Regions from separate parts of the Sphingobium sp. SA2 genome, predicted to be linked through region 2. Evidence: predicted binding sites of a transcription regulator. Region 2 holds the regulator's gene; the other holds the start of a gene.
What was found. The regulator LexA, encoded in region 2, represses DNA repair genes until DNA is damaged. The targets are predictions, from matches to a motif close to GTTCCNCNCTTGTTCT.
Positions count from the first base shown of each region.

Region 1: a site for LexA is predicted at 2,009-2,024, ahead of uvrA (excinuclease ABC subunit UvrA). Genes of this name have one in related genera too.

Region 1 is NZ_JAPMXX010000006.1:2,986,970-2,990,384, forward strand. Features, by position in the region: gene OVY48_RS21995 (DNA methyltransferase) at 1-1,893, opposite strand, end outside; gene uvrA (excinuclease ABC subunit UvrA) at 2,070-3,415, shown strand, end outside.
Region 2 is NZ_JAPMXX010000006.1:2,537,598-2,541,012, reverse strand. Features, by position in the region: partial or broken gene glp (gephyrin-like molybdotransferase Glp) at 1-884, shown strand, start outside; gene lexA (transcriptional repressor LexA) at 957-1,628, shown strand; gene OVY48_RS19960 (ComEC/Rec2 family competence protein) at 1,619-3,415, opposite strand, start outside.

The DNA of each region.
Region 1 (3,415 bases), 450 kb from region 2:
CTCCATCCGCTTGGCAATCACCCGGCGGCTGAACTCCTGCGTGATCGAATTGGTGGTGACGAAACCGAAGCGCTTGAGCCGACTGCCCTTGCGCACCAGCATCTCCGCCGCCCGGTCCCACCAATACATGACGAAATCAGCCGACTTGTTGATCTTCGGATTGGCCTGCCAGAGCGCCTCGACATAGGCATCACCTAAAGCCGACCTTAAAGCAGCGCCCTTGCCGATAAACGGCGGATTACCCACAATATAGTCCGCCTCCGGCCATTCCGGCCGCCGCGCATTGGGCAATTCTGTGCCTGATCCATCGGCATTGGGCCGTTCGGGATCATGTTTCAGCACCGCGTCCATCGCGCTGATGTTCGACAATTTTTCCAGCACCGGATCGCTGATCGTCGCCTTGTTGCGCATCTGCCATTGCAGGTATCCCAGCCACAGCACCAGTTCGGCGATCGCGGCGGCGCGCGGATTGAGTTCCAGCCCCAGGAAATTGCGCGGATGGACCGTCTCGGTCTCCATCGCCAGCGCCTCCTGCCCGCCCAGGTCCGCCAGCACTTCCAGCACGTCGCCTTCCAGCCGCTTCATCAGTTCCAGCGCGACATAGAGGAAATTGCCGGTGCCGCACGCCGGGTCCAGCACCCGCGTCTGCGCCAGCTTCACATGGAAATCATGCACGACCTTGATCGCCGCCGCCGGATTGGCCTCCCGCTCCAGTTCGACCGCGCCCAGCACTGCCCCTTCCCATTCCGCCTTCAACGGCGCGATGATGGTCGCCTCGACCAGTCGCTCGACATAGGCGCGCGGCGTATAATGGGCGCCCAACCGCTTGCGCTCATCCTTGTCCAGCGCCTGTTCCAGCAAGGTGCCGAAAATCGCCGGTTCCACATCGGTCCACACATGCTTCGCTGCTTCGTAAAGCTCGCCAATCTCTTCCTTGCGCAGCGGAATGGCGCTGACATCGGCGAACAGCCCGCCATTGAACTTGCGCACCGCCTTGCGCAGCGTCGTGGAAAAACCGCCCTTGTCCATCGTGCGCCACAGCTCTTCCAGCATCGGCGCAAAACTGTCCGGGTTGCTCCGCGCGTCCGACAGCACGTCCAGAAAGCTGCCCTGTTCCAGCAGGCCGCTATCCTCGGCGAACATGGTGAACAACACCCGCATCAGGAAATGGGCGACCGGCTCCGGCTGATGCCCCCGGTCCTCCAGCAACTTGCTGACGCTCGCCAGCCGCTTGGCAATGTCGCGCGTCACTTCGGCGGCATGTTTGGCCGGGTCCAGTGCGTGCGGATCGGTCCAGATCTTGCGCAACCGCGCCTGAATGGCGGGGTCGGTCAGGTCGTCCAGATAGACGCGGAACCCCGCCCGGTCGGGAAACTGCCGGTAATTGCGTCCTTGCCCCGAAAAATCGGCGAATACTTCGATGGCATGGCCCACATCGCACACCAGGATGAAGGGCGGCCACACATGATCGGCGGGCAGCGCGCGGGCATATTGCTCCGCCTGTTCGCGCGCATTGCGCATCAGCACGTCCCAGCCGCGATGCGCGCTGCGCCGACCGCGCGCGTCGCTCACTTCCATGCCCGGCAAAGCCTGCTGCGTCGCGGGCAGCGCGACTTCCTTGCCGCCGCCCCGTTCCCGGCTCTGCTTGGCCTCCAGCACGAAACAGCCGCGTTTATACAGGTCGATGCGGCCATGCCCGGTCTTGCCCTCGGCATCCCGAAAGGACACGGCGCGTTCGAACACATAATCATTATGGATATGCGTGGCGCCCGCCGGATCGGGCTGGGGCAGGTCCAGCACCTGCGCCAATTCGGTCAGGAACAGGGGGAAATTGGCTCTTTCAGCGCCGCCCTCATTGTTCCGCCAGCGCTGTATGAAATGCTTTATGTCCACGACTACCCCTCTGCCGCATCAGCTAACGGGGAAAAGCCTGTCCCGCCAAGCGCTTTTGCAACCACCCTCGCATTTGCGCGTCCCTGTCCCTATCTTCCCCTCTGGATTCCTCCTCGGAACATTTGTAGAACGGATCGCATGAGCCTTACCCACATTATTCAGCAGAGGTTTTCCGAATGCTGACCCACATATCCGTCCGCGGCGCGCGTGAACACAACCTCAAGGGCGTCGATGTCGATCTGCCCCGCGACAGCCTGATCGTCATCACCGGGCTTTCGGGGTCGGGCAAATCCTCGCTCGCCTTCGACACCATCTATGCCGAGGGGCAGCGCCGCTATGTGGAATCGCTCTCCGCCTATGCGCGCCAGTTTCTAGAGATGATGCAGAAGCCCGATGTCGAACATATCGAGGGCCTCAGCCCCGCGATCAGCATCGAGCAGAAGACGACCAGCCGCAATCCCCGCTCCACCGTCGCGACCGTCACCGAAATCTACGATTATATGCGGCTGCTCTGGGCGCGCGTCGGCATTCCCTACAGCCCCGCGACCGGCCTGCCCATCAGCGCGCAGACCGTCAGCCAGATGGTCGACCGCGTGATGCTCCTGCCCGAAGGCACGCGCTTCTACCTGCTCGCCCCGGTCGTGCGCGGGCGCAAGGGCGAATATCGCAAGGAACTCGCCGAATGGCAAAAGGCGGGCTACACCCGCGTCCGCATCGACGGCGAGATGATGCTGATCGAAGACGCCCCCGCGCTCGACAAGAAATATAAGCATGACATCGAAGTCGTCGTCGACCGCCTCGCCGTCGCCCCCGACATGGGCACGCGCCTGGCCGACAGTTTTGAGCAGGCGCTGAAGCTGGCGGATGGGCTGGCGTTCGTGGACCTGGCGGATACGACCGTTGCAGAATTGGGGGCCGCCCCCACCCCCGTTCGCCCTGAGCCTGTCGAAGGGCCGTCCTTATCTTCGGAAGAACAGAGCGGGGCTTCGACAAGCTCAGCCCGAACGGAGAAAAAGCTCAAAGGCGCGGAAGTCCCCGCCAACCGCATCGTCTTCTCCGAAAAATTCGCCTGCCCCGTCAGCGGCTTCACCATTGCCGAGATCGAGCCGCGCCTCTTCTCCTTCAACGCCCCCATGGGCGCCTGCCCCGCCTGCGATGGCCTGGGCGAGCGGCAGGAGTTCGACCCCGAACTCGTCGTCCCCAACGAAGCCCTCAGCCTCAAAAAGGGCGCGGTCGTCCCTTGGGCCAAGTCCAACCCGCCCAGCCCCTACTATATGCAAGTCCTAGGCTCCCTCGCCAAGGAATTCGGCTTCTCGCTCGACACCCCCTGGGCCGACCTGCCCGGCGAAGTGAAGCTCGTCATCCTCCACGGCACCGGCGGCAAGCCGGTGACGCTCAAATTCATGGACGGCCGCAAAAGCTACGAAGTCAAAAAGGCGTTTGAGGGCGTCATCGGCAACCTCAACCGCCGCCTCCTGCAAACCGAATCCGCCTGGATGCGCGAGGAACTGTCCAAATATCA
Region 2 (3,415 bases):
GAAGGGGCCGACGCCATCCTGATTCAGGAAAATGCGACCCGCCACGGCGACAGTTTCACCGCCACCGCCGACCCGCTTCCCTCCGGCCGCCACGTCCGCCCCGCCGCGTCGGACTTCGCGCTGGGCGCGCCCCTGCTCAAAGCAGGCTCGCGATTAGGCCCGACCCAGATCGCGCTGGCCGTGCTGGGCGGCCATGGCCACCTGCCCGTCGGACAGCGGCTCAAAGTCGCGCTGCTCTCGACCGGCGACGAATTGGTGCCGCCCGGCGCACCAACCCCGCCGGGCGCTCTCCCTTCGTCCAACGCCCCCATGCTCGCCGCGATGCTGGCCGCTTTGCCCTGCGACGTCATCGACCTCGGCATCGTGCCGGACGATCTCGACGCCATGGTCACAGCGCTCGATCGCGCGCGCCAGGCCGACATCATCGTCTCGACCGGCGGCGCATCGGTCGGCGATCATGACATGGTTCGCCCCGCCTTCGCGCAAGCGGGCGGTACGCTCGATTTCTGGAAGATCGCCATGCGCCCTGGCAAGCCGCTAATGGCCGGACGCCTCGGCGAGGCCCTGTTCCTGGGCCTGCCCGGCAACCCCGTCTCGGCCTTCGTGACCGGCACCCTCTTCCTGCTGCCCCTGGTCCGCCATATGGCGGGGCAAGCGCTCCCCCCCCTTCACGAAGCCCGCCTCGCTTCCCCCCCCTCCCCGCCACCGGCGACCGCGACGATTATCTCCGCGCCTTCCGCAGCGATGGCGGCATCGTCTCGGTCACCTCGCAAGACAGCGCCGCCACCGCCGCCATGGCGCTGGCCGACTGTCTGATCCGCCGCCCCGCCGCTTCCCCCCCGGCGGCCATCGGCGACACAGTGCAAATTCTGCCCCTGCCCTGATCCACCCGGCGCTTGACTAACCTTCATCTGTTTCCTATGCGTTCCTTATACGTTCCACGGAGGACCGCAGCCATGTTGACGCCCAAACAGCAGGAATTGCTGAGCTTCATTCAAACCCGGTTGGAGGAAGGCGGCGTGTCGCCCTCTTTCGAGGAGATGAAGGATGCGCTGGATCTGCGCTCCAAGTCGGGCATTCATCGCCTGATCAATGCGCTCGAAGAACGCGGCTTTATCCGCCGCCTGCCCAACCGTGCGCGCGCGCTCGAAGTTTTGAAGCTGCCCGATGCCATGCACCGCATCCCGGCCCCGGTCATCGCGCCCAAACCGCAGGTGTCGGCACCACAACTCATTGCCGCCAACGACGTGATCGAAATCCCGATGCACGGCCGGATCGCGGCAGGCGTTCCGATAGAAGCGATGGAAGGGCAGACGATGTTGTCCGTTCCTGCCGCGCTGCTTGGCGCGGGCGATCATTATGCGCTGGAAGTGTCCGGCGATTCGATGATGGAAGCCGGTATTCTCGATGGTGACTTCGCGCTGATCCAGCGGACCGAAGTCGCGCGTGAGGGCCAGATCGTCGTCGCCCTGATCGACGAGAATGAAGCCACACTCAAATATTTCCGCCGCGAAGGGCAAAGGGTTCGGTTGGACCCGGCCAACAGCGCCTATGAGCCGCAAATCTACGACCCGCGCCAGGTCCAGATCCAGGGTAAACTCGCCGGACTGCTCCGCCGCTATAATTGAGGTCTGGGCCGCGCATCGAACGGGCGCGGTTTGGACGCACCATAGCGGCGCGATCGCTTGGGGATCGGCGCGATCCAGGGATGGGCGTCACCCGCCTGACGCACCGTGCGAATGGTGGCATGGTCGAGATCAATGGCCATGCCGCCGGTTCGCGCCAAGAGGCGGCGGTCGATCTTGAGCCAACGCGGGCGGCACCAACGCGGCAGACCGCGATCGGCAATCACGATATCTGCCGCCGCGCAATCGCGGGCGAAGGTCGCGCGGTCCACCAGCATATCGCTGCGGGTCACGAGCAACTGCCAGGGCCGACCACCCGCCATCAGCCCGACCGCGCACAAATCGCTCGAACAGCGCGCCTGCGGCAACCGCGCGATCGGCTCCAGCGCACCATCATAGCCCGCGCTCTCCGACAGGACATCGCGCACATAATCGCCCGCCCCCGCGCGCAATATCGCCATGCGACCCTCAGGCGTGCGCACCGCGACATGCCGGCCATCGCCGGTCACCAATATGTCGGGCTGTGACAGCAGCAATATGGCGATGACGCCCGCCGCCACCGGCCCTAATCCCAGCCAGCGCCACCGGCTGCGCCACAGCAAGCACCAGAGCAGCCCCGCCATCATCCCTGCAAAAACGAAAGCGGGCACCGATGGCGTCAACATCGTCGCCCAGGGACTGGCCGACACCCCATGGGCGATCATCAGCAACAACGTCAGCGCCTGCTGCGTCAGCCACCAAAACGGCGCACCAAGCCCCGCCAGGTCGAACAGCAACGCCAACGCCTCCAGCGGCATCACGACAAAGGTGGTCAGCGGGATCGCGACGATATTGGCAAAGGCGCCCAACATGCCCGCCTTGTGAAAATGAAACAGCGCGATCGGCATCAGCACCAGTTCGATGACGAAGCCCGTCGCCAACGTCACCAGCAGCATGCGCCCAACCTTACGCCAGCGCGCCTCGTCCCGCGCAGCGGCAAAGGCGCGGAATAGCTTATGTTCGGCCAAGGCCACCAGCGCCGTGACGGCGGCAAAACTCATCTGGAAGCTCGGCCCGACCAGCGCTTCGGGCCAGAAGATAAGCACGATCAGCGCGCCCGTCGCCACCAGCCGCAGCGTGATCGCATCCCGCCCCATCGCGAGACCGCCCAGCACCAGCAACGCCGCAATGCAGGACCGCACCGTCGGCACCTCCGCCCCCGTCAGCAGCGTATAGCCGACCCCTGCCAGCGCGCCCCCGGTGGCCGCGATCAGCATCAACGGCCAGTCGAGCGCCGCCCGGCGGCTCAACGCCATCACCCGCATCAACAAAAAGATCACCGCCCCGATCAGCGCCGTCACATGCAACCCACTGATCGACAATAGATGCGCCAACCCGCTGTTGCGCATCGCTTCGGCATCCACCTCGGCAATCGCCCCCTGATCGCCGGTCGCCAGCGCGATGGCGATACCCTTCGCCGGATCGTCCACTTGCCCGGCAATATGCGCGAACAGCCGTGCCCGCAGCGGCGGCGCACCCGTCGCGGGTTTCACCATCTCGATCGGTTTCAACGCCTTGCCGGTCGCACCTATCCCCTGAAAATAAGCGCGCGCCGCGAAGTCATAGCCCCCCGGCACGCTGGGCGGCGCGGGCGGCATTAACCGCACCCGAAAGCGAATCCGCGCACCCTCGCCCAACCCGACGGGTACATCGCTCTCGGCGATATTGACCCGGATCACCTTCGGCAAGGTCGGTGCCGCCACCGGCCGCAGCATCGCCCGCACCATCTGCTGCGCCGGAACCGCGCGCAC